DNA from 2 places in the Sulfuriferula sp. AH1 genome. Region 2 is predicted to be linked to the other one. Evidence: riboswitches for the same ligand, from Rfam matches in the RefSeq annotation. Region 2 holds a riboswitch; the other holds the start of a gene.
What was found. A riboswitch is a leader RNA that binds a small molecule or an ion and turns the genes downstream of it on or off. The one in region 2 is predicted to bind cyclic di-GMP.
Positions count from the first base shown of each region.

Region 1: linked by a shared signal. The riboswitch ahead of CAP31_RS12840 (DUF1631 domain-containing protein) and the one ahead of CAP31_RS01615 (chemotaxis protein CheW) in region 2 are both predicted to bind cyclic di-GMP.

Region 1 is NZ_CP021138.1:2,550,262-2,566,160, reverse strand. It holds gene CAP31_RS12905 (fatty acid desaturase) at 1-567, opposite strand, end outside; gene CAP31_RS12900 (mechanosensitive ion channel family protein) at 677-1,960, opposite strand; gene CAP31_RS12895 (phospholipase D family protein) at 1,957-2,508, opposite strand; gene CAP31_RS12890 (RsmB/NOP family class I SAM-dependent RNA methyltransferase) at 2,498-3,829, opposite strand; gene CAP31_RS12885 (SulP family inorganic anion transporter) at 3,986-5,770, shown strand; gene CAP31_RS12880 (carbonate dehydratase) at 5,767-6,327, shown strand; gene CAP31_RS12875 (SulP family inorganic anion transporter) at 6,453-8,072, shown strand; gene CAP31_RS12870 (citrate transporter) at 8,100-9,290, opposite strand; gene trmB (tRNA (guanosine(46)-N7)-methyltransferase TrmB) at 9,291-9,989, opposite strand; gene CAP31_RS12860 (thiazole synthase) at 9,990-10,772, opposite strand; gene thiS (sulfur carrier protein ThiS) at 10,800-11,003, opposite strand; gene CAP31_RS12850 (hypothetical protein) at 11,025-11,393, opposite strand; tRNA gene CAP31_RS12845 (tRNA-Gly) at 11,509-11,582, shown strand; cyclic di-GMP riboswitch class I at 11,665-11,749, shown strand; gene CAP31_RS12840 (DUF1631 domain-containing protein) at 11,795-14,119, shown strand; gene CAP31_RS12835 (hypothetical protein) at 14,195-15,856, opposite strand.
Region 2 is NZ_CP021138.1:300,474-316,372, forward strand. It holds gene CAP31_RS01590 (MarR family winged helix-turn-helix transcriptional regulator) at 1-55, shown strand, start outside; gene CAP31_RS01595 (cytochrome b) at 52-594, shown strand; gene CAP31_RS01600 (YceI family protein) at 591-1,145, shown strand; gene CAP31_RS01605 (YceI family protein) at 1,189-1,755, shown strand; gene corA (magnesium/cobalt transporter CorA) at 1,850-2,911, shown strand; cyclic di-GMP riboswitch class I at 3,063-3,149, shown strand; gene CAP31_RS01615 (chemotaxis protein CheW) at 3,417-3,914, shown strand; gene CAP31_RS01620 (methyl-accepting chemotaxis protein) at 4,035-5,738, shown strand; gene CAP31_RS01625 (bifunctional diguanylate cyclase/phosphodiesterase) at 5,745-7,421, shown strand; gene CAP31_RS01630 (Lon protease family protein) at 7,507-9,918, shown strand; gene mutY (A/G-specific adenine glycosylase) at 9,943-10,989, shown strand; gene CAP31_RS01640 (glycine zipper 2TM domain-containing protein) at 11,180-11,743, shown strand; gene CAP31_RS14720 (hypothetical protein) at 11,745-11,915, opposite strand; gene CAP31_RS01645 (TatD family hydrolase) at 11,955-12,740, shown strand; gene CAP31_RS01650 (isoprenylcysteine carboxylmethyltransferase family protein) at 12,737-13,204, shown strand; gene CAP31_RS01655 (PsiF family protein) at 13,244-13,588, opposite strand; gene CAP31_RS01660 (DUF1415 domain-containing protein) at 13,721-14,266, shown strand; gene CAP31_RS01665 (DUF748 domain-containing protein) at 14,263-15,899, opposite strand, start outside.

The DNA.
Region 1 (15,899 bases), 630 kb from region 2:
GGTGAAATTGCGATAACCCCAGTAGTGGCCGATACCGTTGACGATGCCGGCTGCAGTGACAGGTATCCACGCCATTTGTACCGCCCAGATGGTCAGGCCGATAGGGCCGAACAAGATCAGGTCGATCGCCATCATCAGATAAATACCTTTGCCGCTATGCGGAGTGTAAAGATGGTGTTCCAGCCAGTCTTCAGGTGTGCCGGAACCGTATTTTTCCATGGTTTCAGGCACTTTGCAGGCTGCGCGATAGAGTTCTGCGCCTTCGAAGAAGACCTTTTTGATGCCCAGCACTTGCGGGCTATGCGGGTCTTCGGGTGTTTCGCATTTGGCGTGATGTTTGCGGTGTATCGCCGCCCATTGTTTGGTGATCATGCCGGTGGTGAGCCATAACCAGAAACGGAAAAAGTGGCTGGGGATCGCGTGCAGTTCGAGCGCGCGGTGCGCCTGATGACGGTGCAAGTAAATGGTGACCGCTGCAATGGTGATATGGGTGAATGCCAAGGCGACGAGGACATAGCCATACCAGGGCAAATGACCGATCATACCGTTCGCAATTAAGTCCATCATAATATTTTTACCTTTTAAGCAATGCGCTACCGATAAGTTGCGCTATTCAGGACAATCTTATCCTGTTATTTCAATATAGTCCGATAATATACCAGAAGTCAAGCTATTGTCATAATTTGTTCTCGTTATTGAGTATCTGTATATCGCGGCGCGGATACGGTATTTCAATACCACTGGTTTTAAATGCTTGCCAGATGCTCAAAAACAGATCGGAGCGCAGATTGGCCTGACCTTCTTCCGGGTCGCTTATCCATACAATCAATTCGAGGTTGATTCCGTTATCGGCGAAGGCGGTAATGATTACGCGCGGCATGGTGGTATCCGTTTTGAGCACGCGATCATGATTCAGCGCTGCGGTTTTCATGATGTTGAACGCCAGCTCCAGATCGCTGGCGTAACTGACCTGCACCGGCAGGCTTAGGCGCACATCGCGCTTGGTGAATGAGTGGTTGACGACAGTGGAGGTTATCAGCGTTTCGTTGGGGATAATGATTTCCGTACCGTCCTGCGCGCGCAGCAGCGTATAGCGGGTGTTGAGCTGGCTGACTTCACCGTAGCGGTTGTCGACTGTAACCATGTCGCCCGGGCGTATGGAGCGGTCCAGCAGAATGATGAAACCGGATACATAATTGCTGGCCACCTTTTGCAGACCGAAACCCAGGCCGACGCCCAAAGCACCGCCGAACACCGATAATACGGTCACGTCGATGCCCGCGGCGGGCAACGCGACCAGTACGCCGACGATCAACAGCAAGGTGCGTACGGTTTTAATCAGCGCCAGACGCAGGCTGAGGTCCAGGCTGGTGATGCGCATCAGGCGCGCTTCGGCGAACTGGGCCAGCCATAGCGCGGCGATGATGGCGATGACGATGACGGTCAGTGCCTTGATCAAGAGCAGCAGCGAAAAATGATGGCTGCCTGATTCGAACGCTACCGCATCGAGCGCGAACTGGATGCGGGGCAGCACCCCGGTGACATGCATCACAAATCCCAGCCAGATCGTCCATGCAATATAGCGTTCCCAGACTTTGAGGGCTTCGCTGTTATTGAACGCATAGCGCAACATGTAAACCAGCAGGCGTACCAGCACGAGTGCGCCTAGTAATGGCACCACGATGTTGAGCAGATGCACCTCATGCCACTGTTGCAATATGCTGCGACCGAGGACGACCAGAGCCAGTCCGATTAGCGGCAGCCCCAGACGTTTGAGTGCCGCCTGACCTATGCGCCAGTCGGCATGCGTGCGGGCAAAATACAGAGTCAGCAGACGCATCAGACCCCAGCCGAGCAAGGCGCAGATGACCAGCAAGCTGATTTGCCAGATCAGTTCGGTCTGGTGGGATTCGTTGAGCAAATGCTCGACGAGATTTTCAAAAGGCGCGGGTTTGGTCATGGTATTAGCGGCATGGAATGTTCGCGATGACGTTGCCAGTTGTTGCGGTACGCATTGGCAATGCCAGGATTGTCGCGTAAAACGAGCAGATTTTCAGCATTGATGAATTGGGCTGCATGCGTGAAATTATAGCTGCCGGTAATGACAACGGGATGGCTGTCGGCATCGATGATCATGACTTTATTGTGTGCGCTGGCATGTTCGCTGTCCATGAGTACCTGTATGCCGGCGGCGGCAAGCTGACGGATCAGGCTGGTCGGGATGCGTTCAGCCTGCTGGGGGTCGGCGATCACCCTGACTTCAATGCCGCGCTGATGTGCCTGGATCAGCGCATCGGCAATGCCGATATGGGTAAAGCTGTAAGCCTGTACAAGTATCTGCTGTCTGGCATGCCTGATGGCCTGCATGATCAATCCCGCGGCATCGTCGCCGGGGGTGAAAGCGACCTGAATGGTGCCGGTTGCCGGTTGCGGGCCGGCCGCCGATTGCAGCGCGGCGGCCTGACAAGCCCATAACACACCGACTGCAAACAGAAATTTACGCGGCATCGACTGCCACCGCCTCTGCGGTATCGGTTTTTGCAGCAGCCGTTTTCCTGGCTTTGGCCGGCACGGCTGTTTCATTTTCCATTACTGCAGCAAAGAAGCCGTCCGTACCGTGATCTGCCGGATTCAAACGCAAATATTCGCCGGTATGCACATTGATCTGCTGGTTTTTGAGCACTTCGGCGGCATTTTTGAGGCGGAACTGCGGATTGGCGGCAAGAAAGGCAGTAACGATATTTTCGTTTTCTTCCGGTAACAGACTGCATGTGGCATACACCAGACGGCCGCCCGGCTTCACCAGTTTGGCGGCTGCCGCCAGAATGCTGGCCTGCTTGACTGTGAGTTCGGCCACGCTTTCCGGATTTTGGCGTAGCTTCAGATCAGGATTGCGGCGCAAGGTGCCCAGACCGCTGCAGGGCGCGTCGACCAGCACGCGGTCGATCTTGCCGGTCAGGCGCTTGATGCGGCTGTCGTGTTCACTGGTGATGAGCTGAGGCGTGATGTTGGACAGCCCCGAGCGTTTCAGGCGCGGCTTGAGCTTGGCAAGGCGTTTTTCCGAGACGTCGAATGCATACAGACGCCCGGTGGAGTGCATGAGCGCGCCGAGCAACAGGGTCTTGCCGCCGGCGCCGGCGCAGAAATCGACGACCATTTCGCCGCGCTTGGGTGCAACCAGATAGCCCAGTAGCTGGCTGCCTTCATCCTGCACTTCAAAGTGACCTGCCAGAAAAGGCTTGTATTTATTGAGCGCCGGCTTGTCAGCCAGGCGTATTCCTGCCGGCGAATAAGGGGTGGCTTCTGCGGTCATGCCTGCGGCATTGAGCGTCGCCAGCAGTTCGTCGCGTTTGGCGAGTATGGTGTTGACGCGCAGGTCGAGCGGGGCAGGGCGGCGCAATGCGGCGGTCAGGCGGGTGGCATCGGCTTCGCCGAATGTCGCCGCGAGCCGTTCGGCTAGCCAGTCGGGTACATCCCATTGCACTGCCAGCGGTTGAGCTGCCAGATCGAAGGCTTTGATGGCAGGCACCTGGTCGAGCTCGGGTCCCCGCAGATAGGGCTCGAGCTGACGCATATTCATGCCTTGAATCCGCGCCAGCCAGGCGATTGCCAGCAGGCGTGGCGTGGGTTTGCCGCAGGCGGTATCAAGGGAGCGCAGATTGCGCAATACGCCGAATACCAGCTCGGCAATAAAGGCGCGATCCTTCGCGCCCAATGCGGGGTTCTCGCGGAAGAAGCGGCTGAGCAGGACGTCGGCGGGTGCTTCCAGCGGCAGTACCGTACGTAATGCGGTGATGGCAGTTTCTAAAGGAAGTGGGGTGTGGGCCATGATTATGCAAGCAATATGAAATATAGTGTCAAGTTTAGCCGATGCGGCAAGCTAAACCAAATGGGCGTAAGCGTTTTGTAAGTTTTGGTTTGCCGTCATGACTCAAATAAGCGATAATTGTACGATTTTTATGTGTTTATCCTATCCGAGGTTGCCTTGAAAAATACGCTCGCTTGTCCTCTCTGGTTATATAAGGTCTTGCCGTTCCTGCGCTGGTGGCCAATGGTTGATAAAACCACCACCAAAGCCGATTTGATCGCGGGATTGACCGGCGCCATGATCGTATTGCCGCAAGGCGTAGCATTCGCCACGATTGCAGGTCTGCCACCGGAATACGGTTTGTACGCAGCTATGGTACCAGCAATCATGGGTGCCATGTTCGGTTCGTCGTGGCATTTGGTATCCGGGCCGACGACCGCGATCTCCATCGCCGTATTCGCATCGGTCAGCCCTTTCGCAGAACCGGGTTCGGCGCATTACATCAGTCTCGTGCTGACACTGACTTTCCTGGCCGGACTGTTCCAGCTGATCATGGGTCTGGCGCGCATGGGCGCCCTGGTCAATTTCATTTCGCACACCGTGGTGATCGGTTTTACCGCCGGTGCGGCAGTGCTGATCGCCGGCAGCCAGATCAAGCATTTCCTCGGGTTGCAGATGCCGCGAGGTTTGCCGTTCTACGAAATTCTGCATCAGGTTTACGCGCAATTCAGCAGTATTAATCCGTATGTGACTGCGGTCGGAGCCGTTACGCTGGTGTCCGGGATAGTGCTGAAGAAGCTGATGCCGAAGATGTACATGATTCTGGCGATGGTGATCGGCAGTGTCGTCGCTATCGTCATCAATCAGATGGCAGGCGGACCCGACGTGACTCAGATTAAAACCGTAGGCGCGCTGGCGGCGCATTTGCCGCCGCTGACTCATCCGGACTTGTCGCTGTCGGCGATTCAGCAGGTGCTGTTCCCGGCACTGATCGTGACCATGCTGGCGTTGACCGAGGCCGTGTCCATTTCCCGCGCCATTGCAGTGAAATCCGAACAGCGTATCGACGGTAATCAGGAGTTTATCGGTCAGGGCTTGTCCAATATTTTCGGCAGTTTCTTCTCCAGCTATCCATCCAGCGGCTCCTTCAATCGTAGCGGCGTGAATTACGCAGCCGGCGCGAAAACACCTTTGGCCGCCGTCTATTCATCGGTGTTCCTGGTGGTGATCCTGATGGCGGTGGCTTCGCTGGCAGCCTATTTGCCGACGGCCGCGATGGCAGGGATATTATTCCTGGTTGCATATGGCCTGATCGACTTCCATCATATCCATTCGATCCTGCACACCAGCAGGCAGGAGACGGCCATCCTGATGGTGACGCTGATCGGCACGCTGATTGATTTGGAAAAGGGAATTTTCTTCGGTATTATTCTGTCCCTGATGCTGTACCTGTACCGTACCTCGCGCCCTGCCGTGATCGCGGTGGTGCCGGATAGCGAGCCGGGCAGCTATCATTATGTACCTGCTGAAAATAAGCCTGAATGCCCGCAAATGAAGATACTGCGCATGCAGGGTTCGGTATTCTTCGGCGCAGTGAATCACGTGCAGCAGGTGCTGCAGGACGTGGACGAATCCAACCCCGACCAAAAACATGTGTTGCTGGCATCGAGCGGGATGAACTTCATCGATATCGCCGGCGCGGAAATGCTGGTGCAGGAAGCGCGCCGTCGCAAGAAAATTGGCGGCGGGCTGTATTTTTACAGGATGCAGAACAGCGTGCGGGATTTGCTGATTAAAGGCAATTACATGCGGGATATCGGCGAGGAGAATCTGTTCTCTGCCAAGACGCATCCGATCGATACGATTTATCCCAGGCTGGACAGCGAAATTTGTCGCAAGTGTCAGGCGCGCATTTTTGCGCCATGCAATATTTCTTTACCTAATGGTGAGCTTCGCAAATGATACGTAAAAATCCCAGTGGTGATTTGCCGGTCATACATGAATCGGCTTTTGTGGATCCGACTGCCATTATCTGCGGCAAGGTCTTTATCGGCGAGAATGTGTTTATCGGCCCATACGCCGTTATCCGCGCTGATGAAGTTGACGACAGCGGCTCGATGGAGCCGATAGTGATCGGTGCCAATTCCAACATTCAGGACGGCGTCGTCATTCATTCCAAATCCGGCGCACGCGTCCAGATTGGCGAGCATACCTCTATCGCGCATCGTTCCATCGTGCACGGTCCGTGCGTAGTGGGCGATGACGTCTTTATCGGTTTCAACTCCGTGCTGTTTAACTGCGTCGTGGGCAAGCGCTGCGTGGTGCGGCATAACTCAGTGGTTGAAGGCGTGGAATTGCCTGACGGCTTCCATATTCCGTCAACCACCAATATTCATGCCGATTCCGATCTGACGCTGATCAGGCAAGTGGGTTTCAGCGAAAAGGATTTTTCCGAAGACGTCGCACAAACCAATATCAATCTGGTGAAAGGCTACAAGAAGTTGCAGAACGAATTCTGATTTGCTAGTCTGCATGGAATCGTCCATTCAGGAAAAAATGAAACGGATTCCTTACAGCCGCCTTATTCACCATTGAATAGGCGGCTGTTTGTTTTTCAGCCTTGGTATTTAGCACTGGAGCATGCATGATCGCTTTACTGGAAGCCCGACGTGCCGGTTTGTTCAACCGGCGTGATTTGGTCAGCAATCTGCTGTCAGGGGTCATCGTCGGCATCGTGGCGCTGCCGCTGGCGATGGCTTTCGCGATCGCCAGCGGCGCCAAGCCGGAGCAAGGGATATATACCGCGATCGTTGCCGGCTTCTTTGCCGCAGTGCTGGGCGGCAGTCGCGTGCAGATCTCCGGCCCTACCGGGGCGTTTATCGTCATCCTCGCGGCGATTACCGCCAAGCACGGTTTTGACGGGTTGCAGATCGCGACGCTGATGGCCGGGGTGATGCTGATGGTGATGGGATTCAGCAAGCTGGGCGCGATCATCCGCTTTATTCCGATGCCGGTCATCACCGGATTCACTGCCGGTATTGCGGTGCTGATCTGGGTAGGGGAGTGGAAGGATTTTTTTGGTCTGCAACCGGCGGCAACCGGCCTGCATTTCCATGAAAAACTCATGTACCTGCTTGCCGCGTTGCCGACCCTGCATCCGGCAACGACCTTGCTGGCGGCGCTGGGGCTGGTGATCTGTGTTGTCGCGCCGAAGTTCATCAAGCGCATCCCGGCACCCCTGATTGCAATGGTGGCGGTGACGCTGATCCAGTATTACGCACAGTTCGATGGTGTTGCCACGTTGGGTTCCGCCTTTGGCGGCATTCCGGACAGTCTGCCGTCGTTCCATGTGCCGGAAGTGACGTTCTCGCGCATCGTCGAGCTGATCGGTCCGGCATTTACCATCGCGCTGCTCGGCGCGATAGAGTCGCTGCTGTCGGCCGTGGTGGCCGACGGCATGACCGGTACGCGTCATGATTCCAATCAGGAGCTGATCGGGCAGGGTGCAGCCAATATCCTGTCGCCGTTGTTCGGCGGATTTGCGGCGACCGGCGCTATTGCGCGCACGGCCACCAATATCCGCAATGGCGGCAACAGTCCGCTGGCAGGAATCATACATGCGCTGACACTGGTGCTGATCGTGCTGGTGTTCGCGCCGTGGGCAGCGTACATCCCTCTGGCGGTGCTGGCTGCGATCCTGTTCGTGGTTGCTTGGAATATGAGCGAGGCGCATCATTTCCGGGACATCCTCACCCATGCACCTAAAAACGACCGGGTGCTGTTGCTCATTACTTTTACACTCACGGTGTTTACCGATCTGGTGATTGCGGTGAACGTAGGGGTGCTGCTGGCAGCCTTGCTGTTCATGAAACAGATGACCGAATCGATAAAGATCACCGGCGACAGTGAGGCCGATCTGGCGGAATTCTGTCCGGTAGGGTTGCCGAAAGGGGTGCAAATCTATTCTATCGACGGGCCGTTTTTCTTCGGTGCGGCAGAGAGTTTCGAACGCACGCTGGCGAGTCTGAACGCGGATGTGCGAGTGCTGATCGTGCGTCTTGGGCGCGTGCCGTTTATTGATGCAACGGGTATCCATTCGTTGAAGGCGACCATCAAGCTGTTTCAGAAACGCGGTGCGCGGGTGATCGTGTGCGAGGCCAACGAGCGCGTACAAAAAAAACTGGTCTGGGCGGGCGTTGATGTGATGCTGGGGCAGGAAAACTTGCAGCCTGATCTGGTTAGTGCGTTACAGGTAGTGGCTTAGTCTGAGCTCTCCGAACGATCTTCGGGGTTAACGGGCTGGCAAACTGTCAGGGTGCCAGCCTAACAGCAGAAATAAAGTGATGTAGCCGAGCATGTATCCCACCGGCACAAACCAGCCCTGTTTGAGCCACAATCCGGTGTTTCTGGCTTCGGGGAAGCGACTGGCGATCGCGACGCCGGCGGAGGAGCCGAACCAGATCATGGAGCCGCCATAGCCGACGGCAAAAGCCAGCAAACCCCAGTCATAGCCGCCTTGCGTCAAAGCCAGCGCGGTGAGCGGGATATTGTCGAATACAGCGCTGACGAAGCCCAATCCCAGTGTTGTGTGCCAGCTGGCGTCAGGTAATGCAGCCACTGGCATCAGCGATGCCGCCAGCACCAGCGCAATCAGGAATATCGCACCAGCGAACGCGTTGCGCGCCTCGCGCCAGGGAACGGGATGGAACCAGGCGCCGATCAATATCGCCAGCCATGCCCCCGCTGCGGGGAAATTCAGCAGGATATTGCTTGCGGCTGCCCCGCCTATGATCAACGCGACAGTGACCAGTCGAGTCACGATCACGCTGCCGACGATGCCCAGTTCGATACCGTCCAGTGCATTGCCGGCAGGCGGATCCTTGCGGATGGGTTGATAACGCTGCTGTGCACGGCTGGCGAAGATGCCGGCCACGGTCATGGCCACGGCAGAAGCGATGAAGGCATTGGTCACCCGCAGCGCAGGCACCCCCGCGATCCACATCATGGTCGTGGTGGTGTCGCCGACGACCGAGCCCGCGCCGCCGGCATTGCTGGCAGCGACGATGGCCGCGAGATAACCGACGCTGACACGCCCGGAAAACACATGACGCGCAACCACGCCACCGAGGATAGCAGCAGCGATGTTATCCAGGAAGCTGGAAATCACCGCGATCATGATGAGTAGCAACCAGCCGCCTTTCCAGTCGTCAGGCAGATAACGCGGCAACAAGTCGGGCAGTCCTGATTCCTCGAAATGCTTGGCAAGAATTGCAAAACCGAGCAGCAGGCCCAGCAGATTCAGTACCAGCGGCGCTTCATGGGTCAAGTGCGGCAGCAATGCATAATGCTGCGACCATGATTTATAGCCGATGATGCTGAGCAGGCCGCCGATCGCGATCTGCAGATTGCGTTCGTGCCAGATGGCGACACCCAGCAGGGTGCCGGCAAACAGCAGGAATTCGACAGGGATATTAAACAGCATTTATTCGATTTTTTTGAATACGATATCCCAGACGCCGTGGCCGAGGCGGATGCCGCGCTGTTCGAACTTGGTCAATGGCCGGTAAGCCGGCCGCGGGGCGTAATCGACTGCGGTGTTGGCGAGCGCCGGCTGGGCCGACAATACCTGCAGGATCTGCGTGGCATAATCTTCCCAGTCGGTGGCGCAGTGCAGGTAGCCGCCGGGTGCCAGCTTGCGGGTAATCAGCGCGACGAATTCCGGTTTGATCAGGCGACGCTTGTGGTGGCGCTTCTTGTGCCAGGGATCGGGGAAGAAAATATGCACGCCCGCCAGGCTGCGGTCGGTAATCATGTTGTTCAGCACTTCGACCGCATCGTGCTGCACGATGCGCAGATTGGTGAGGCCGCGCTGCTCGATCTGGTTGAGCAGGCTGCCGACGCCGGGACCGTGTACTTCGATGCCGAGATAGTCGTTTTCCGGGTGGGCAGCAGCGATGGCGGCAGTGGCGTCACCCATGCCGAAACCGATTTCCAGTATCTTCGGCGCACTGCGACTGAAAGTCGCGGTCAGATCCAGCGTCTGCGCTGTGTAAGGAATGCCGTGCACCGCTTGCAGCTGGTCGTGGGCACGTTGTTGTGCGACCGACATGCGCCCCTGGCGCAACACGAAGCTGCGAATGGGGCGGCCGACCGGACTGGGTTTATCCGTTGGCTCGGTCATTCACGAACCGATCACGCCGCTGGTGGGCGAAGACGGACTGGCGGTATAGATTTTTTTCGGCATGCGTCCGGCCAGATAGGCCTCGCGTCCGGCCTGCACGGCTTTTTTCATCGCGCTGGCCATCAATACCGGATGTTGCGCACCGGCGATGGCGGTATTCATCAATACCCCGGCGCAGCCCAGTTCCATCGCAATCGCGGCATCGCTGGCGGTGCCCACGCCGGCATCGACGATCACCGGCACCTGCAATTCGTTGATGATGATCTGCAGGTTCCACGGGTTCAGGATGCCCATGCCCGAGCCGATCAGCGAGGCCAGCGGCATCACCGCGACGCAGCCCATGGCTTCAAACTGTTTAGCGATAATCGGATCGTCCGAGGTGTAGACCATGACCTTGAAGTCTTCCCTGACCAGGATCTCGGCGGCCTTGATGGTTTCCACGACGTTGGGGTACAGGCTTTTCGGATCGCCCAGCACTTCCAGTTTCACCAGATCATGTCCGTCCAGCAGTTCGCGTGCCAGGCGTAAGGTGCGCACCGCATCCTCAGCGCTATAACAACCCGCGGTATTGGGCAGGTAGGTGTAGCGGCTGGGGGGCAGGGCGTCGAGCAGACTGGGCTGGCCCGCATCCTGCCCGATATTGGTGCGGCGTATCGCCACGGTGACGATCTCTGCGCCGCTGGCTTCCACCGCGAGCCGGGTTTCGTCGAAATCCTTGTATTTGCCGGTGCCTATCAGCAGCCTTGAATCATAGCTTTTGTCAGCGATAATTAGCTTGTCCATAAAGTGCCTTAATTGTTGTGGGCGGGCTTAACCGCCGCCTACTGCGACCACGATTTCGAGCTGGTCGCCGGAGTGAAGGGGGGTGCTTGCGAATAAACTGCGCGGTACGATTTCGCCATTGCGTTCTATCGCGATGCGTTTGCCAACCAGATCCAGCTCAATGATGAGTTCGGCGACGTTAGTTGCCGTGTGCAACTGCCTGATTGTGCCATTGACAGAAAGTTCGATCACCGGAATACCTCGTTTATGCGCTTACAATATCTGCGTCATTTTATCACAGCAGGGCTGTTGCCATGGCTGAAAGCAAGCAAATGGCCTGTTCAGTGTCATTGCATGCCGTCCGTTTTGGTAGAGCTTGCCGTGGCGTACCAGCCTTTTCTCTATTTCCTTGGCAAAAAACACTACCGCGATAGTGCTTGTACACAAGGTCAGCTCAGGCAGGATGAGCGCTTCGGTCTTGAAGATGGACTGCAACACCGGCACATAAAGGCATATAGCCGCTTCTGTGGAGGACAGTCCGGTTTGAGGCTGGATGGCGAATTCATGCGCGACCGCTGTTGCCGCCATCTCATGCCATAACGGATTCTGTTTGCTTGCTGCAGAGGAGGCATGATCATTCATGATGGACTTGACCGGCCAGCTGCGACATTGACTATATGGACAATGACGTTATTTATGATACTGCAATACTTCCTTGTTGAGTAATAACGGGAACCGTCGTAAAATTGCGCATCCTGCGGGTGTAGTTCAATGGTAGAACTTCTGCTTCCCAAGCAGATAGCGTGGGTTCGATTCCCATCACCCGCTCCAGATCAAAAAACTCACAAAATCAGCATTTTCGACTAGAATAAATGCTCGTGTTGGCTGTTTCTTTATTGTTATCGAGCCAAGCATTTGAAACTGGCAAACCCATCGAAAGGTGGCGACGCAAAATTTCCGGTCTAAAGTGGCGACACCATGACAGCGGGATTGCCAAATGGGGGCTTACTCCCTTATTAAATAAGCCGAAGAATACTCGGTAAATGTCGCCTGTTCTGTTGGTGGGCGAGGAGATCAACATGATAGAAAATAGCCAGCGCAATGTTGTTAGCCTATCGCAGTTTGATAAAGCCCGGAATATCATGAGCCCTGCCGAAGTGCTTGCCTTGCTCAATGAGTGCCGTAACCGCATGATCACAGAAATCGATCGTGTGTGGAACGACAAGCGCGATCAGGTCGAAGATGATTTGCTGGCGCTTGCCGATCGTTCCCCCATTCTGGAAACCCGCAACCTGTATTATCAGACGCAGAGCTTGTTGCGTAATCGCAATGAATCGCTGAGTGCTGCATTGCAGGATCAGTTCCTGACGAAATTCGATGCCCAGGTACGTGGCGGTATCGTAGCCGAACCCGGAAACCAGAATGGTGCATTCGACCTGAATCTGTCATTGGTTGACGAGGAGGCGTTCGAAGAAACGCTGGTGGTCAGCAAATCCGCTTCCCGTATGCAGGTCAATGCGGTCGAAGAGCTGGCGGCACTTGAACAGCGCGTGGCCGCATTGCTGCATCAGCATGCGAAAGCCGAAACGAATCCTTTTGCGCCAAAAGACTTATGCGAGTCATTTCTGGCAGCTTGCAAGATGCTGGATGCCGACCCTAAAGTCAGATTGATTCTGTTGCAGCAGTTCGATGCGCACATTGCGCCGGTATTGCCGGGGATTTACCAGGGCATAAATCAGTTTCTGGCTGAAAAGGGTGTGTTGCCGTCAATAAAAGTAGGGATGACCGGGGCGCGTGAACGCAGCCGCAATACCGGCAAACCCAGTCCTGCTGCAGCGCAGGCGGTAGCCGGTTCCGGTGAGTCGGCGACAGATGGCATGGATGTGTTTGCATTGCTGCAGCAGTTGCTGGGCCAGCAGATGCAGTCGACCGGGGCCGCCTGGGCTTCTACACCCATAGCCGGCGGAGGGTCGACGCAGCCCGGTTCGTTACAGCTTGGCCAACAAGCCGTTAACCCTGGTCAGATCACGGCGCTCACGCTGTTGCAGCGCGGGCAGATTGTGGGCAATGTGGCGACATCGTTTGATCCTGCATTAATTCAGGCAGGTACCACCAATGTGCTGCGCGATATTCGTGATGCAGGGCTGGTGCAAGTCGACAATCATGCCGATAGCTTGACGATCGATATCGTCGCCATGCTGTTTGATTATGTGTTCGATGACGAGAATATTCCGGCTGCGCTGAAGGCGCTGATCGGTCGGCTGCAGATACCGGTGTTAAAAGTCGCGATGCTGGATCAGCAGTTTTTCTCCAGGAAATCTCACCCGGCGCGGCGTTTGCTGGATGAGATAGCCAGTGTTTCGGTAGGATGGACCGATGCGGGTACATATAATATTGCGCTATACGCTAAAATCGATGAGATCGTGCAATCGGTGTTGAACGATTTTACCGAGGATGCCGCTGTTTTTGAAACATTGCTGAATGATTTGCAGTTGTTCGTCGCCAGCCATGAAGGCGATGTGCAGACGGCGGTTGATGAATCTGCACAGATAATAGAGACCGCCGAACGCGCGCAAGTCGCTCAGGTCATCGTGCAGGATGAAATCAATAAGGCCATCGCCGATCAGGAATTGCCGGAATCGATTGTCGAATTTGTGCGTACGATATGGCAGCAAGTATTGCAGCATGTTTATACGCAGGAGGGCGCGCAGAATCCCGCATGGCAATCCAGCCTCAAGACCATGCGGGATTTGTTATGGAGCGTGACGCCCAAGCTGAATACCGAGGATCGATTGACGCTGGTATCCATGTTGCCGGAATTGCTAAAGCAGTTGCGCGACGGCATGAATCTGATTCAGGTCGAGCCGTCGCGGCGCGAAGCGATATTCTCCGGGCTGGTCGCTTGCCATGCGGTAGCGGTTAAGGCAGGCTTGCGGGCAAAAACCCCGCCGGGAACGGATGTCGATATGCGTGCGGCGATCACGCAGCAGTCAAGTATGGAAATGCCGACTTTGCCGACGATCGAATCCATCGATGCGATTACCGAGCATTTCGATTTTCCAGCCGATCCGGCAGATGCGCTGGAGGAGGATGAGTACACCGAGCAGGCGCGCGCGCTGAAAAAAGGCATGTGGCTGGAATTCGTAAATGCGGATGGCAGCAGTCGCACTGCACGTCTGTCCTGGGTGAGTTCGTTGCGCGGAATTTACTTGTTTACCAATAACCAGGGGCTGGATGCGATCACCACGACATTACCCAGGCTGGCTGCGCGTTTGCGCGGCGGTGAAGCGCGCATAATCAAGACCAGCTCGCTTACTGAGCGTGCGGTCGAGCGTCTGATCGGGAAATTGCAAGGGCGCAGTAATTAGGTTTGCATCAATGTACAAGCGTTGTTGCGTGGCGGTGATGGTTGCGGCGCTTGAACGTGTTTCTACAGCGATTGTTTACGATATGGTGGCCTGCACATGTATCCAGGCATCGCCTTTCTCCAGCATGCGCCCTAGTTTTACTATGCTCGGATTCTGGCCGATGGTGACCTTGAACAGCTTGTTTCCGGTGTATTCGGCGCTATCCATGATGAGCGTGAGCTGCCCGTTGTGAATTGGGCCTGTCAATAATACGGCTATGGATAATTCGGCGTTAAGGGTTTGTTCGGTTTTGGTTGCCAGCGCAAGATTGGTATTGAGCGGCTGGAACATGAGCAGTACAGGATGCTGGCCGAGTACTTCCATGCCGACCTGGGTTCCGCTTCCCGCCCCCCGGAATAGGCGCCGCACTACCGCTACCTTCCAGTGCTGTTCCTTCTCGACTTTTATCCCGACCAGACGACTTAGGCGCAGCCAGTCGTTTTTTTCTGCCGGAATGCTGGCACGATAGCCTTCGCTGCTTTCATCCTCCATGCCCCAGTTTTCACACGGGGTCTCGGACAAACTGGGTTTGGGTACGGATTGGTGTTGCCTGGTACGGGTGGCTTCGGTAATAAAACCGTAGAGCTGGATATCGACCATTTCGGCATATTTGATATCGGCATCATATTCCAGTACCTGTTCGGTATCTGGCGCACTGTTCTTGACGATGCTGCAAATCGTATTGAAACCATGCACAACGCAGAGTGTTTTCCTGGCTGCGATGCGCGGGCTTTTGCGCAATTTGCCCAGGTTGGCCGGGTTCCATTGCAATTCGACGTAATCCAGCATTTTGAGATATTCAGGCTGGCGCATGTCAGCACCTGACTGGGCGCGGTCAGGGCTGGCGAGTAATTCGTCCCGTGTACGCCGCAGTTCGCCCAGCAAGGTCGAAGCGTCCCAGCACAGGCAGCTATCGGGATAAGGCTGTTCGGTAACAACGGAGGCACCGGCAGGTCTGGCGAGGTCTACATAGAAATGGTGTTGTGCCGGTTTTGGGGACTTGTCCAGTTGGACCAGACGTACCCATTTCAGTAGCCAGCTGTCTGCCATTTCGATTTGTCTTGCCGGTAACGCGCTGGGATGAAGCTGGGTCAGCAGCAGGGCGCGCACGTATTGATCGACACAACGGGATTCGGTGCCGGTATACAAAGGGATGGTGCGATTAACGAATCCCTGGATTTCAGCTATGCGATACAGTTTGTGCAGCATGCGCCAGAGTTTTTCATCCGGCTGGTCATAATGAAAAAATCGCCATTTGATGATATTGCCCAGATCATGGAGTACGCGTAGCGTCAATTGCGGCACCAAAGGCGCTATTCTGGTTTGTGTCGGGTCGCCGATGTTAACGCTGATGTAACTGTAATAAGCCAGGCTGATTTCGGTATAAAACGCATAAATGGCCTGCCAGAGTTTGGCTTCCATCGCGGTCGACATGCGCGTATTGCGCAGGTACTGTTCGCTTAGCAGTGTCTGCAAGGGGCGCGCGTATTCATCCAGTGCCATCAGCACGGCCAGTTTTTCTGTGTCGTAATCGCCGTTATTATTGCGGAGACGTATCAGGGCGCTCAGAATTTGAGCATGGGTAGCTAAGGTGTCTGCGACCGGCAACTCATTCAGCCAGCGCATCACCGATTTCATATTGGCAAGCGGGTCGGCCGGTGTTTTATCTTTGTCCAGAAAAGACAATATATTGAACATGATGCACGTTTGCTCCTCAATTAACGCGCGCCGGTATTGTTAC
Region 2 (15,899 bases):
GTTGATGCTGCAACGCCTGGGGGGTGTGTTTACTGATAAAAAGGAGACAGCATGAATACGCGTTATACACATACCGCAATCCTATTGCACTGGCTGATGGCGGCACTGATCGTGGTGAACTTTCCGTTGGGGGTGTACATGAGTGATTTGCCGCTGTCGCCGCATAAATTGCAGCTGTATGCCTATCACAAATGGACCGGAATCGTGGTCTTGACGTTGCTGCTGCTGCGCGTGTTGTGGCGCGTGACGCATCGGCCTCCGGCAATGGTAGCGGGTATGCCGCGCTGGCAGGAATTGAGTGCGCACTGGGTGCATCTGGGATTGTACGGTCTGCTGCTGGCAGTACCGCTGTCAGGCTGGCTGATGAGTTCGGCACTGGGTTTTCAGGTCATGCTGTTCGGCGTGTTGCCGCTGCCGGATCTGATTGCGGCGAACAAGGCGCTCGGCCAGCAGCTGAAAGAAGTGCATGAGATACTTAATTACACTTTGCTGGGATTTGTCATCCTGCATGCGGGTGCTGCGCTGCAACACCATTTTATTCTGCGCGACAGTACGTTGGGTCGCATGTTGCCCTGGATAGGAGAACGCAAATGAAAATAATCGCTGCATTGTTGCTTGCTGCGGCAGCCGGTCAAGTCTCGGCGGCTACTTTCAACACCCCGGTCGCCAATAAAAGCGCCGTGACGTTCGTTTCCAAACAGATGGGGGTCGCGGTCAATGGCGGTTTCGGCAAATTCACCAGCCAGATCAGTTTTGATCCGGCCCGGCCGGAAACAGGCAAGGCGCAGATTGATGTGGTGCTCGCCAGCATCGATACCGGCAGCGGCGAGGCTAATGACGAGATCAAGAGCAAATCCTGGTTCGACGTCAAGGATTATCCAGTAGCGACTTTCGTTTCCAGCAGCCTGAAGATAGTGGGTGGAAACCGTTATCAGGCGACCGGCAAGCTCACCATCAAGGGGCGGACGCGTGATGTGGTCGTGCCGTTCACCGCCACCCCGGCAGGCTTCAATCTGGTGCTGGATGGCGCTATCCCCATCTCGCGCGCGCAATACGGCATAGGCGAAGGTGCCTGGGCCGATCCGTCGGTGGTGGCCGATGAAGTGCAAGTCCGTTTCCATTTCACCCTCGGTGCAGGGAAGTAGCAAGCACTGCCAACTGTTCATTTTTTAATTCAAGGAGCATGACATGAAACACAGTCTCATCGTTTTATCTTTATCCGCAGTGATGGTGAGCAGCGCGTATGCCGCTGCTGACAGTTACACCATAGACCCGCATCATGCGTTTCCGATTTTTGAAGTGAGCCACCTGGGATTCACTACCCAGCGCGGGCGTTTTGACGAGACCAGCGGAAAAGTGACGCTGGATATGGCCGCCAAGACCGGCAGCGTGGATCTGACCATCAATACCAAATCGCTGGATATGGGCTTTCCGCAATGGAACGAGCATGTTTCCGAAGGTTTCTTCCATCCTGAAAAATTCCCTACCATGACCTACAAGTCCACCAAGCTGATCTTCAGCGGTGACAAGGTCGTGGGCGCAGATGGCGAATTTACCTTGCTGGGCGTGACCAAGCCGCTGCATGTCACGGTGAGCGGATTCCGCTGCGCGGTTAACCCGATGAACAAGAAACCGCTGTGCGCGGGCGATGTCAGCGCGATATTCAAGCGTTCCGACTACGGCATGATGACGTACCTGCCGGCTATCGGCGACGACATCAGGATCAATGTGCCGATTGAAGCCTACAAGGATTAATTGCGTCCGGCCTGATCCTTTTGCGCCAGGGGGCCTCATGCACTCTGGCGCAACTCCATGTTAGGATAGCTCATCCTGGTCTTGGGGTGTTCCTATGCGACATAAAAAGCACGCACATAAATCGGGCATGCCGCCTGGCACACTGATATATGCGGCGGATAAACCTGCGCTGCAGGATGCGAAAATCACGCTGTTCGATTTCGATGAGCAGCATGTGACCGAAAGCGTTGTCGACGATATTGCAGCATGCGTATCGTTTGCCAATGCGCAAACGGTGACCTGGATCAATGTCGATGATGTACAGGTACAAGGCGTGCTGGAAGCTTTCGGCAAGGCATTGGGCTTTCATCCGCTGATGCTGGAAGATATTCTGCATACCGATCAACGTCCCAAGTATGAGGATTACGGCGAATACATTTTCCTTGTGCTCAAAATGCTGGATTTTGACGCCGGTAAAAGCGAAATCGTCATCGAACAATTAAGTCTGGTACTGGGCGAAAATTACATCATCTCGTTTCAGGAACGGCCAGGCGACATGTTCGATTCCTTGCGCGAGCGCATACGCAAAAACGCGAGCCGCATCCGCAAATCAAAGGCGGATTACACCGCCTATGCGTTGATGGATTCCGTGGTGGACCGCTATTTCGATGTGCTGGACAAGATCGGCGACCGGATAGAATCGCTGGAATCGCTGCTGGCTAAAAACCCCAGGCCCGACACCTTGCGCAATATTCACAAATTGCGTCAGGAGCTGATCTTTCTGCGCAAATCCGTATGGCCGCTGCGCGACGTGGTCGCCTCCATGCAGCGCGCCGAATCGCCATTGATACATGAAAGCACCGAGCTGTATCTGCGCGACCTGCATGACCATGTGATCCGTGTGACGGACAGCATCGACACTTACCGGGATATGCTGTCGAGCATGCAGGATGTGTACCTGTCCAGTATCAGCAATCGCACCAATGAGATCATGAAAGTGCTCACGCTGTTTTCCAGTATCTTTTTACCGCTCACCTTCATTGTTGGCGTGTTCGGAATGAACTTTCGCAACTTTCCCGAGCTGGACTGGCCGTACGGTTTGCAAGGCACGATGCTGCTGATGGCGGTGATCGGAGTGGGTATGTATCTGTTCTTTAAATCCAGGAAATGGATATAGAAACAGAGAGTATTCGGGTTTATGAATTGGGATTCAAGCTCGAAAAACTGATTTCTATCCAAATATTGACAGTAAATACTGGTTCTTAATATTTTTCTGTTACAAATTGGCAAAAGATTGCTGTAGAATTCATGCCGATGTGTTGAACATCACATAATAAAGGCAAACCTGTGCGAAAGCCAGGGACGCAAAGTTTTCGGTCTAACGGGTATGACCCCAGGATAGCGAGACTGCTGAAGGTGTACCAAGGTACGCCACTTCCGCATTCCCCAATACCTGTTGCTCCCCCCAAAGACCTGATTCAAAGATGTATTGCCTCTGGCTCGCGAGGCGGACGTGCAGTTATTGCACGCTGTATTTTTTAAGAAAAATAATCATGGATGATTTCGCCCTGAATTTTGGGACTGGCATAGGAATCTTTAATAAGCAGAATAAATCGAACATTTAAAAATCGGTTTATTCAATCGATTGTGAAACATGATTTGCTGGATGTAAGGGGGTGACAATGCAAAACAATATATACGCCGATGGCGACTCACAGAATACCGCGGGCTACGAGTTTCTGGCATTTACGCTGAGCAACGAAGAATACGGTATCGATATCCTGAAAGTGCAGGAAATCCGCGGTTATGAAAACCCGACGAGAATTGCCAATGCGCCGGATTTTATCAAAGGTGTCATTAATCTGCGCGGCCTGATCGTCCCGATAGTGGATATGCGCATTAAATTTAATCTGGGTGAGGCCGAATATAATAATTTGACCGTCGTGATCATTTTGAATATCGGCGGCCGTGTTGTCGGGATGGTGGTAGACAGCGTGTCTGACGTCATTACACTCAGCCCCGAACAAATCAAGCCGGCGCCAGCGATGACCAGTGTCCTGGACACCGCCTACTTGACCGGTTTGGGGACGGTGGATGATCGCATGCTGATACTCGTCGACATCGATAAATTGATGTCTGGCAGTGAAATGGGATTGTTGGCCGAGATGGCCGCCGGATAGAAATCAGGTTCGAGCAATTCTGGCAGCTCGATGGTTCAGTGCGACGTGTATGCAAATGCAGCTAATGGTTAGCAAACAGGACGCCATCCTGTTGTATAACAGGTTTAAACAAGGAAGAAAATGTTAAAGAACATCAGAATTAAAACGCTGCTGATAAGCGTAATTGGTTTCCTGTCGCTGCTGCTGATCGCAATCGGCAGTTTTGGGCTATACAATCAGGCCTCTACCAATGAATCCCTGAGAACGGTATATGAAGACCGAACGGTTGCGCTCGGGCAACTGGATAAAGTGGTCAGGGGTCTGATAAGCAGTCGCTTGTCGATTGCCAATGCCATCATCGAACCGGACGAGGCCAATATCCGGAAACGGATTGCCGAGCTGGAGGGATTTATCAATCTGGTTGACAAGAACTGGAGCGCTTATCAGGCGACTTCTCAAACGCCTGACGAGAAGAAATTGGCAGACAAGCTGAATGAAGCGCGCAATAAATTTCTCAGTGAAGGGTTGCAGCCAGCATTGGCGGCTCTCAAGAATAATAATGTAGAAGAAGCAAAACGCCTTACGGTGACGGTATTGCGTCCTGATTTCGAGCCGGTAAGAGAGAACGTCAATAATCTGATCAAGCTCCAGCTCGACATTGCCAAAGCGGAATACGACAAATCGCAGCAGGCTTACAGCATGAGCAAATACATCGCCATCAGCGCCATCGCGCTGGGCGTATTGCTCGCAGCGTTCTTCGGCATGTTCCTGATCCGCGCCATCTCCCGTCCGCTGGAAGAAGCGATACAGGTCGCCAGTAACGTGGCTGCGGGTGACCTGACCCAGCAAATCGAAATTGACTCGGCCAATGAATTCGGCCGGTTATTGCAGGCATTGAAAAACATGAATGCGAGCCTGGTCGATATCGTCGGCGAAGTTCGTAACGGTACCGAATCCATCGCCTCGGCGTCAGGCCAGATCGCCGCCGGCAACCTTGACCTCTCCAATCGCACCGAATCCCAGGCCAGCTCGCTGGAGGAAACTGCCTCGGCGATGGAAGAGCTCACCAGTACCGTCAGACAGAATGCCGACAATGCCCGTCAGGCAAACCAGCTTGCTGAAACCGCTTCCGAAGTGGCCGGCAAGGGCGGTGCCGTAGTGTCCGATGTCGTTAACACCATGAGTGCGATCAACGACTCGGCACGCAAGATCGCCGACATAATCGGCGTTATCGACGGCATCGCCTTCCAGACCAACATCCTCGCGCTCAACGCCGCTGTCGAGGCGGCACGGGCAGGCGAACAGGGACGCGGTTTTGCGGTGGTGGCCACCGAAGTGCGCAGCCTGGCCCAGCGCAGTGCGGCGGCAGCCAAGGAGATCAAGCTGCTGATAGACGATTCGGTGGATAAGGTCGAGCAAGGCAACAAGCAGGCGGCGCAGGCCGGCACGACGATGAGCGAAGTGGTGTCCAGCGTACAGCGTGTGACCGACATCATGAGCGAGATCAGTGCTGCCAGCCGCGAGCAGAGTCAGGGTATCGAGGAAATCAACCAGGCCGTTACCCAGATGGATGAAGCTACCCAGCAGAATGCGGCGCTGGTCGAGGAAGCCGCCGCCGCTGCCAAATCCCTGCAGGATCAGGCAGGGCATCTGGAGGAACTGGTCAACCGGTTCAAATTAAATGATACACAGCACCGCGCTCAACCGCCGCGCGTGCCCATGAAAACGATAGCCGGCGGTCGGCCGGCGGCTTCTGCCCCCAGAACCTCCGGTAAATCGTTGCCCCAAACGCAAAAAATGATTGCAGCAAAAGCAGCCAGTGACGAGGAATGGGAAGAGTTCTAAGCAAAAATGGATTATGTCGATGAAGTGCAATGCCGCTATATGCTCGAAACGTGTCCCGTTTCGGTTCGAATTGTAGCGTATTCCAATCACCGGGTTTTATTTGCCAATCGGCGTTATGTCGAATCGATCAACTTGGCGCGCGACAAGGTGATTGGCATGGATTCAAAACAGTTTTACGTCAACCCGCAGGATTACGAAGATATCCTCCTGCAACTGGAGCAGGGGCTGCCGGTGATTGATCGGCTGGTCGAACTGAAGATTTTCCGTAATCGCCCGGTCTGGGTGCTGGCTTCCTATTTCAGGCTGGAATATCAGAATGAACCGGCGATTCTGGGCTGGTTCTATGAGGTGACCGATCTGAAGGATGCCGAGGATCAAATCCATCAGCTCACATTTTATGATGCGTTGACGCAACTGCCTAACCGTCGTCTGCTGACGGATCGCCTGAGCCAGGTACTTGTAGCGTGCTCGCGCACTGGATCGTATGGCGCAGTGCTGTTTGTCGATCTCGATCATTTTAAAATCTTTAACGATACCAAGGGGCATGTGGTTGGCGACTTGCTGCTTATCGAAGTGGCGAGAAGACTGCAGCTCTGCGTGCGCAAAGGCGATACCGTATCGCGTCTGGGGAGTGATGAGTTTCTGATCGTACTGGAGACGCTCGGCGCCGATGTCGAACAGGCGGCGACAATAGCCGAGATGGTCGCCGAGAAGATACGCTTCGCTCTGGGTGAGCCTTATGTGTTCGATGAGCGTTCATGCTATATCACGTCGAGTATCGGTATCGTCCTGTTTCTTGGGCAACAGGACACCTCCGAGGATTTGCTCAGCTACGCGCATACTGCGATGTATCAGGCCAAAACCTGCGGCCGCAATGCGATCCGTTTTTATGATTCGGCCATGCAGCTGGCTATCGAAGCGCGTGCCGAACTGGTCGATGAATTGCATCTTGCGCTCGAAAAGCAGCAATTCCGTCTGCATTACCAGATTCAGGTCGATAACTTGCGCCGCCCGCTGGGGGCGGAGGTATTGGTGCGGTGGGATCATCCGGAACACGGCCTGGTATCTCCTGCGCAATTCATTCCGCTCGCCGAAGAGACCGGTCTCATCCTGCCATTAGGGCTATGGGTGCTGCGAACAGCCTGCGTGCAACTTGCAGTCTGGCAACGTGGCGAGCTGGCCCGGGATCTGACACTGGCGGTCAATGTCAGCGCAAAGCAGTTTCGCGAGGCTGATTTTGTCGCCCAGGTAGAACGTGTGCTGCAGGAGACGGGTGCCCAACCCTCGCGCCTGAAGCTGGAATTGACCGAAAGTGCAATGCTGGAACAAATAGAAGATACCATCATTAAAATGCGGCAGATAGAAATGCTGGGCGTCAAATTCTCAATGGATGATTTCGGCACCGGTTATTCTTCGCTGCAATACCTGAAGCGTTTGCCGTTGAATCAGATCAAGATTGACCAATCATTTGTTCGCGACATAGTCAGCGATCCCAATGACGCCTCCATCGTGCGTACCATCATCGCAATGGCCAAGGTGCTCGGACTGGATGTGATCGCCGAAGGGGTGGAAAATGATGCGCAATGCAAATTCCTCGAGCTGTCCGGTTGCTATGCTTTCCAAGGATACCTGTTCAGCAAGCCCGTGCCTTTGGATGAGTTTATGCTATCCCTTGGTAATTAGCGCGCAAAACCGGACTGTGTCATTAATCTGTATTTTTTGGCCAGTCGTGGGAAAATAGGTGTTATCCCTTCACATTGAGTCGTCCATGCCGCTTGCCAAACTGCTACCGTCACAGCTCCGTCTGACACTCGATCCCGCATTTCTGGGGTTTGCCAATACCGTAGAGCTGGTTACCGAGGCTTTGCCGTGGATAGGCCAGGAGCGCGCCGAGAAGGCCGCGCATTTCGGGTTGTCACTGGATCAGCCGGGTTATAACTTATTCGTGCTGGGCGAGGTTGGCAGCGGGCGTTCCTCCTTGCTGGAGGCAGCCATGCGTGCGGCGGCGGCCAAGCGCTCGCCGCCGCCGGATTTATGTTATCTGCACCATTTCGATGTGCCGGAAAAACCTATCGCCTTGCGCCTGCCGGCCGGACAGGGGCGGGTGCTGCGCGACATGATGGCGGAGCTGGTAAAGGTGTTGCAGGCAGAGATCCCGCGCCGTCTCGCCGGCCCCGAATTCAAGGCCGAAAGCGAGCGTGTGCAGAAGTCATTCAAGGACGAGGAGGCCGTAGCCTACGCCGAGCTTTCGGCTTTTGCTGCCGCGCGCCGTTTCACGCTGCATCGCGAGGACGAGCGCATGATATTCACCTTGCTTAATGCCGAGGGACGGCCGGTGACCGAAGCGGAAATGCTGGCATTGCCGGCCGAGCGCAAAGCCGGGATCGACCGCGACGAGCAGGCGCTGCGCGTCGAGATTGCGCGCTTTCTGGACAAGGTGCGGCCCAAGGAACGCGCAGGCAAGGAAGCGCTGGGCCAGTTCAAGCGGCATCTGATCAAGCCTTTGCTGGAGCATGAGCTGCAGCAGATACGCGCTGCGATGAAGCAGCAGATCATGGATGCCGGAAAACTGGGGCGTTATCTCGATGCGTTGGCGCAAGATGTGCTCGATCAACTGGAGTTGTATGGATCGGAAGATGTGGCGGTGCAGATCGAGCTGGCTGAAGCGATGGCGGCCTATCGTGTCAATCTGGTGGTGGACAATAGCGAACTGAGTGGCGCGCCTGCTCTGGTGGAAGACAACCCGCTGTTTCGGTCGTTGTTCGGCAGCATTGAATATCAGGTCGAAAATGACGTGCTGATGACGGATTTTTCCCGTATCCGCGCCGGCAGCCTGTTGCGTGCGCACGGCGGATTCCTGTTGCTGCATCTACGCGACCTGTTCGGCGATCCGCTGGTATGGGAAAAACTGCGTCGCTTCCTGCGTAGCGGGCGCTTGCAGATCGAGGAACCGGGCACGCTGTATTCGCCGAATCCGGCAGTGTCGCTGGAGCCTGAGGCGGTCGATGTGGCGGTGAAAATCATCCTGATCGGTACGCGCGAGCATTATTACGAATTGCAGGAAGCCGACCCGGAATTCGGCCGCTATTTTCGCATCAAAGTCGATTTTGCCGAAAGCTTCAAGGCCGGGACGAATACCCATCGCGACAGCGCTATCTTCATCGCGCATGTCTGCCAGCGCTTGGGATTGTCGCACTTTACTGCCGACGCGGTAGCGCGTTTGCTGGAAGAGATGCACCGTGAGGCGGATGACCAGTTGCGGCTGTATGCGGTATTCGCCTATCTGGAACAGCTGGTGACCGAAAGCGCCGCGCTGGCTCAAGGCGACATCGTACAGCGCGCGGATGTGGAGGCGGCGCTGGCAGCGAAAACCTGGCGCCATGACTATCCCGATCAGCGCCTGCACGAATCCATTGCCGAAGGCGAACTGCTGATCGCTGTACAGGGCGAACGGGTCGGACACATCAACGGTCTGACCCAGATCGATCTCGGCGATCATCGTTTCGGTTTGCCTGTCGTCGTGTCTGCGCGGACTTTCCCGGGTGAGGATGGCGTGCTCAACATCGAGCGCGAGGTGGAAATGTCGGGCCCGATCCACGATAAGGGCGTCTTTATTCTGCAGACCTATTTCGCCAGCCTGTTCGCTCATCTCGGGCCGCTGTCGGTGGACGGCGCGCTGGTGTTCGAACAGGAATATCATGGCGTAGAGGGCGACTCCGCATCCTGCGCCGAGCTTTATGCACTGTTATCCAGCCTGTCAGGTTTGCCGGTGCGTCAGGGTATTGCCGTTACCGGCGCACTCAATCAGTTTGGCGAGGTGTTGCCCATAGGCGGCATCAATGAAAAGATCGAAGGCTTTTTCCGTGTCTGCCGCGAGGCCGGGCTGGACGGCAGTCAGGGTGTCATTCTGCCTGCGCGTAACCGTTCGCATCTGATGCTGGGCCAGGAAGTCATCGAAGCGGTTGCGCAGGGCCAGTTCCGTATTCATGTGATCGACCATGTGCTCGACGGGCTGGAGCTGCTAATGGACTGCCCGTCAGGCGAGCTCGATGAAACCGGTATCTACACTAAAAATAGCGTCCTCGGCCGTGCGCAGAAAACCCTGATGCGTTACCACCGCATCTGCAATCCGGAAGATCACCTCAAGACTGAAAGCAAACAGCGTCATGGCGTGCATTGATTGTGTTGGCAGAGTAGTGTTCGCATGAGTGATTTCGCTTTGCGCCTGATCGACTGGCAGCGTCGAGCCGGACGGCATGATTTGCCATGGCAGGACAGTCGTGACCCATACCGGGTATGGCTGTCCGAGATCATGTTGCAGCAGACTCAGGTGATGACGGTGATTCCGTATTACCAGCGTTTCGTCGCGCGTTTTGCCGATGTGGCGAGTCTGGCGGCAGCCGGGCTGGACGAGGTGCTGGCACACTGGAGCGGGCTTGGCTATTACTCGCGGGCGCGCAATCTGCACGCGGCAGCACAAAAGATAATGACGGATTTTGACGGGGATTTTCCGGAAAAAATTGACGAAATCGTGAGCTTGCCAGGTATCGGCCGTTCTACCGCGGCGGCGATCGCGGCATTCTGTTTCAATACCCGTGCGGCGATACTGGACGGCAATGTCAAGCGGGTGCTGGCGCGGCAATTCGGTATCGTGGGTTATCCGGGAGAAAAAGCGATAGAGACGCGTTTGTGGGCATTGGCCGAATCACTGCTGCCGCCCGTCGGTGTCGATATCTATACCCAGGCGCTGATGGACATGGGGGCGACGCTGTGCAGCCGCAGCCGTCCGCGCTGTACGGCTTGCCCGGTAGCGGAGAACTGCGTCGCGCTGGCAACGCGGCAGGTCGCCAGCCTGCCGACGCCCAAACCCAAAAAGACGGTGCCGCACAAAAGCACACGCTTCGTTATCCTGCATCACGCCGGCAGGATATGGCTGCAGCAGCGCCCGCCCAGCGGGCTCTGGGGCGGGTTGTGGAGCTTCCCGGAGCTGGCGATGGACGAAGACGTGCTGGTGGTATGCCGCGACCAGTGGCGCTTGCCGGTGGTGGCTACCCGCGAACTGCCCGGTTTCCGTCATGTGTTCTCCCATTTCAGTTTGCAGATCGCGCCGCAACTGGTGGAGGTAGTGAGCCTGCCATTATCGGTGAATGAAGCCGGCGGCTGCTGGATGCGGCCTGACGAAGCCTTGGCAGCAGGCATTCCCGCACCGGTGCGCAAGGTGCTGACTGCAGTGGGCATGGAGCCGATGTGACGATTCGTCAGGACGTGCGTTAACGGATTTGAAATGGTTTGTAACAGCTTGTAACAGCACTCGCGTCAACACACGCTATACTTCTGCGTTATATGCACTGTGGTTTACGTGCATGAACAGGTTAAAAATATCGAGTAAGCCTCTGTGCCGGCCTCGCCGGTCAGCCCATAATGTTGAGGAGAACTGAATTATGGATAAATCGTTGTTAATTGGACTGGTAACCGGAGCGGTAGCAGTGACTGCCATTGGTGGGGTTGCGGGCTATAAGGTAATGCATCCTGAACCTCAATATGCCGAGGTGATGAATGTGAAACCGGTGACCGAAACCATTCGCACTCCGCATCAGGTATGCAGGGATGAAGCTGTGACGCGGCAGGCCCCGGTGAAGGATGAAAACCGCTTGGCCGGAACCGCTATTGGCGCGGTGTTGGGTGGCGTGCTGGGTAACCAGATCGGTGCCGGTAACGGCAGAACTGTGGCGACCGTGGCAGGTGCGGCGGCCGGTGGTTATGCCGGTAACCGGGTGCAGCAGAACATGCAGGAATCCGACCGGCAGACGGTCATGAAGACGCGCTGCAAAACGGAATATGAAAAACATGAGAAAACCCTCGGTTATGACGTGACCTACCATCTTGGCGACAAGCAAGGCATGGTGCGTATGGATCATGACCCCGGTCAGCGTATTCCGGTAAAAAACGGCCAGCTGATACTGACAGCGCCTGGCCCTGACGCGGCGCCTGCCAATCCGGCCTGAGTCATGCAATCCCCGGCTGATGCGTACGCTGCATCAGCCGGTTCGCACCGCGGTCTGCGGCATTTCTGAATATCCCATCTTCGATATGCGGCTGCGCCGAGCCCGTATAAAATCCCGCAATGACGATGTCGGCTGGTTTTGCAATATACTGTCCTGATAGTTGCCGATTCATGGCTGTAACCGTCCTTTCCATCATTCTTGCGAATAAGTCATGCCTGATTCGATGCTGCCAGCGCTGATAGACACCCACTGCCATCTCGATGCCGGCGAATTCGATGCGGATCGCGACGAGGTCGTGGAAAGAACGGTTGCATCCGGGGTGACGCGGATCATCGTGCCAGCAGTCACTGCAGATAATTTTGCGGCGGTGAATGAGATCTGCGCACGCTACCCGCTGTGCCGTCCGGCATTGGGTTTGCATCCGATCTATGCGCAGCAGCATCAGCAGGATGATCTGTCGCGGCTGCGCGCAGCGGTGGCGGAGACTCATCCGGTCGCCATCGGTGAAATCGGTCTGGATCTGTTTGTTACCGATGTCGATGTGACACGGCAGACCTATTTCTTTGCGGAGCAACTGAAAATCGCGCGCGATTTCGATTTGCCGGTGTTGCTGCACACGCGTCATGCCAATGATGAAATCATGAAACAGTTACGCCGCTTCGATATCCGGCGCGGGATCGCTCATGCCTTCAACGGCAGCATGCAGCAGGCTGAGCGATTCATTCAACAGGGATTCAAGCTGGGTTTTGGCGGCGCGTTCACTTATACTCGCGCATCGAATTTGCGTCGCCTTGCAGCGCAATTGCCGCTGGAAGCGATCGTGCTGGAAACCGATGCGCCGGACATGTCGCCGGTATGGGCACATCGGCAGCGCAACAGCCCGGAATATCTGGCGCAGATCGCCGCTGAATTAGCCGCCTTGCGCGGCGTCGACGTGGCTACGATAGCGCAAGTGACCGGGAACAATGTCCGTGCGATTTTTGGGGAGAGAATATGACTGATTTGACGAGACGCCCGCGCACGCTGGTACCGCCGCCACTGGTTTATGCAGCTGGATTGGGCGCAGGATGGTGGTTGCAGCAAGTATGGCCGCTGGGTTTCGGTGCGTCCTATATGGTGCGGCAAATGGCCTGGGGGGCGCTGGGTTTCGGGCTTGCGCTGATGCTGTGGGCGGTGTGGGTGATATGGCGGCACCATACTACGGTGAATCCGTACAAGGCCGCTTCGACGCTGGTCACGCACGGACCGTTCGCCTATACGCGCAATCCGATCTATGTGGCGGATATGCTGGTGTATTTTGCGGTGACGGTACTGATGGGAAGTGCGTGGCCGCTCTTTCTGCTGCCGATGGTCTGGATAATCATGCGTTACGGAGTGATCGCTCATGAAGAAGCGCATTTGACGGCGAAGTTCGGTCAGGCCTATCTTGATTATTGCGCCCGGGTGCGGCGCTGGATTTAAAGCAAAAACAGGGAGGGGATGGACTCCCTCCCGTGAAGCTTATTTCATGTTTTCGGGACCTTTGGCTTTCAGGCATGAGCTCATGAATTTTTTACGCTCGTCGCCCTTTTTGCCGGTGGCGGCCTTGTTGCAGGCAGTCATCGCATTTTGCGGGGCAGGGACGGCAGGAGCGGCCGCCGCTGCAGCCTCAGGTGCTGCTGCCTCAGGTTTGGCGGACAGGCACGATTTCATAAAGGTTTTGCGTTCGTCGCCTTTCAGCGTTTTGCTGGCAGCTTCCTTGCTGCATGTGCTCATTTTTTCTTGCTGGGTCGTTTTGGCATGAGCGGCAAAGGACGTGACGGAAAACACTGCGGACATGAGTAATGCGGTCAGGATTTTATTCATGAAACCTCCGATTAGTTTAAGTAGTTATGCTGAAGCGGTTGTCCAGCATGCCAAGTATAACGGCTAAGCAAGTTGGTTGGTTGACGGCGAATTGAAAATTAGCAGCTCACAATTAAGGAGTTAAACATGAGTCTGGATGCCGATAAAGTCATCAGGGATACGCAGGACTGGCTGGAAAAGGCCGTGATCGGTTTGAATTTATGCCCTTTCGCCAAGGCGGTGCATGTCAAGCAGCAAATCCGTTATGCGGTCAGTAATGCGACCACAGCCGAAGCGCTGCTGGAAGACTTGCTGGAAGAGCTGTATGTGCTGCACGAGAGCGATCCTGAAGTGATCGACACCACATTGCTGATTCATCCGTACGTGCTGGATGATTTTCTCGATTACAACGATTTCCTGGATGTCGCAGATGCAGCGGCGGCCGAGCCGCAATTTAACGACGATCTGCAAATCGCCAGCTTCCATCCGCAGTTCCAATTCGCCGATACCGGAGCGGATGACATCGAGAACTACACCAACCGATCGCCGTACCCGATGCTGCATCTGTTGCGCGAAGACAGCGTGGAGCGCGCGGTTGCCGCTTTCCCCGAAGCTGAGCAGATCTATGAGAAAAATATGGCTACGCTGCGTGCACTAGGGCACGCAGGCTGGAAACGGCTGATGAGTTCATCCGATTAGTTCGCTCCCAGGATAAAATCGACGCGGCTGCGTTTCAGTTTCTTCTGTTCTTCGGTCTCGGTTTTGGCCGTGGTGATGAAGATGCGCGCGGCATCGATCGCGCCCTGCTGCACCAGATATTCCTTCGCGACCTGCGCGCGCCGCAAGGCGAGATCGCGTAAATCGTCAGGGCTGACCTTGATGTTGGCAAGCATCAGTTTTTCCATCTGCGCGGGCGGGATGTCCTTGTCGATCAGCCCCATCACTTTCGGTTTGTCGGGGATTTTCTCGGCTTTGTAGGCGAGTTTGAGGTAGTTCGCATATTCGTTGGGCTCGATCTTGATGTCATCGACTGACGAGACGGATAAGCCGCTGCGCACTATCTGTTTCAGTTTCTGTACTTTCAGCAGGCGTTCCAGTGCGAGCTGGCGCAAGCCGCTGGCGTCGATATCAGCATCGATCCTGCCTGCGATGTCGAGCTTGAGGCTGGGGCGGTCGGCTAATGCCTTGCCCAGATCCTTCAGTTTGGTCTCGCCGGCCTGGTCGATCACCGCACTACCCGGTGCAAATTCCAGATAGCTCAATTGCGAACTGTCGCCGCCAAAGATGCTGCCTATCAGCGCAAACGGCGAGGTGACGGCCTTGGACAGCAGATTGAGTATGACCTTGATAATCAGGCTGCCGATGCTGAATTGCGGGTCGTCCAGCGAGCCGGCGATAGGCAGGGTTATGTTGATATTGCCGTTGCGGTCCTTGAGCAGTGCCAATGCGAGCGTGACCGGCAATTTGGTCGCGCTGGGGCTTTCGACCCGGTCGCCCAGCGTCAGCTGGTTGAGGAACAGGTGATTTTCCGCGGACAATTTGCGGTTTTCGATGTGGTATTTCACATCAAAGCTCAGTTTGCCTTTCTGGATGCCGTAGCCCGCATATTTGGCGGAATAAGGGGTGAGCGGGGACAGCTCGAAGTCGCTGAGTTTGGCCAGCAAATCCAGATAGAGGTTGCCGGATAGCGGATTGATCTGGCCGTTGATATCCAGTTGCCCCTGATTCTCGACCTTGCCGTTCAGCAGAATGTCGGCCTTGCTGGCCGGGTCGGAAGACAATCCGGTAATGGCGCCATTAAGCCCGGTGAGGTTTGCAGAGTAATTGGGCTGGATGAAATGATCGGTAAAGTTGATGTGACCGTTCTTGAAAACGATCTTGCTGACGGTGACCGGGGATGGCGCCGGGGCATTCCCGGCCTTGGCCGGTGCGGGGATCGGCTGCTTGGGCGCCGGCGCAGCCGCTGCCACAGATGTCGTCGTCGGCGCGCTGTCCTTGAGGATGTTCTGCACATTCAGTCTGCCGTCGGGGTTGATGATCAGCCGCGAATACAACCCGGTCAATATGACATTGCCGATGTTCGCATGCTGCGGTGCTGTGGCCATCCGCAGGCTTTGCAATTCAAGGTTATCCCATTTGAGGAAGTCTTCCGAATCCTGATTGTCGACGCTGGCGAATCCGGTAACCCTGGCGTTGCCGATGTAAGTGACCTTGGCGGGCCGCTTGGGCGCAATGGCCAGTTGCAGTTTGCCCTTGGTCGAAATCGCGCCATCGGTGACAGTGATATTGATCAGATGGGCGAAATAAGGCTGCATCGGCACGATATCCACAC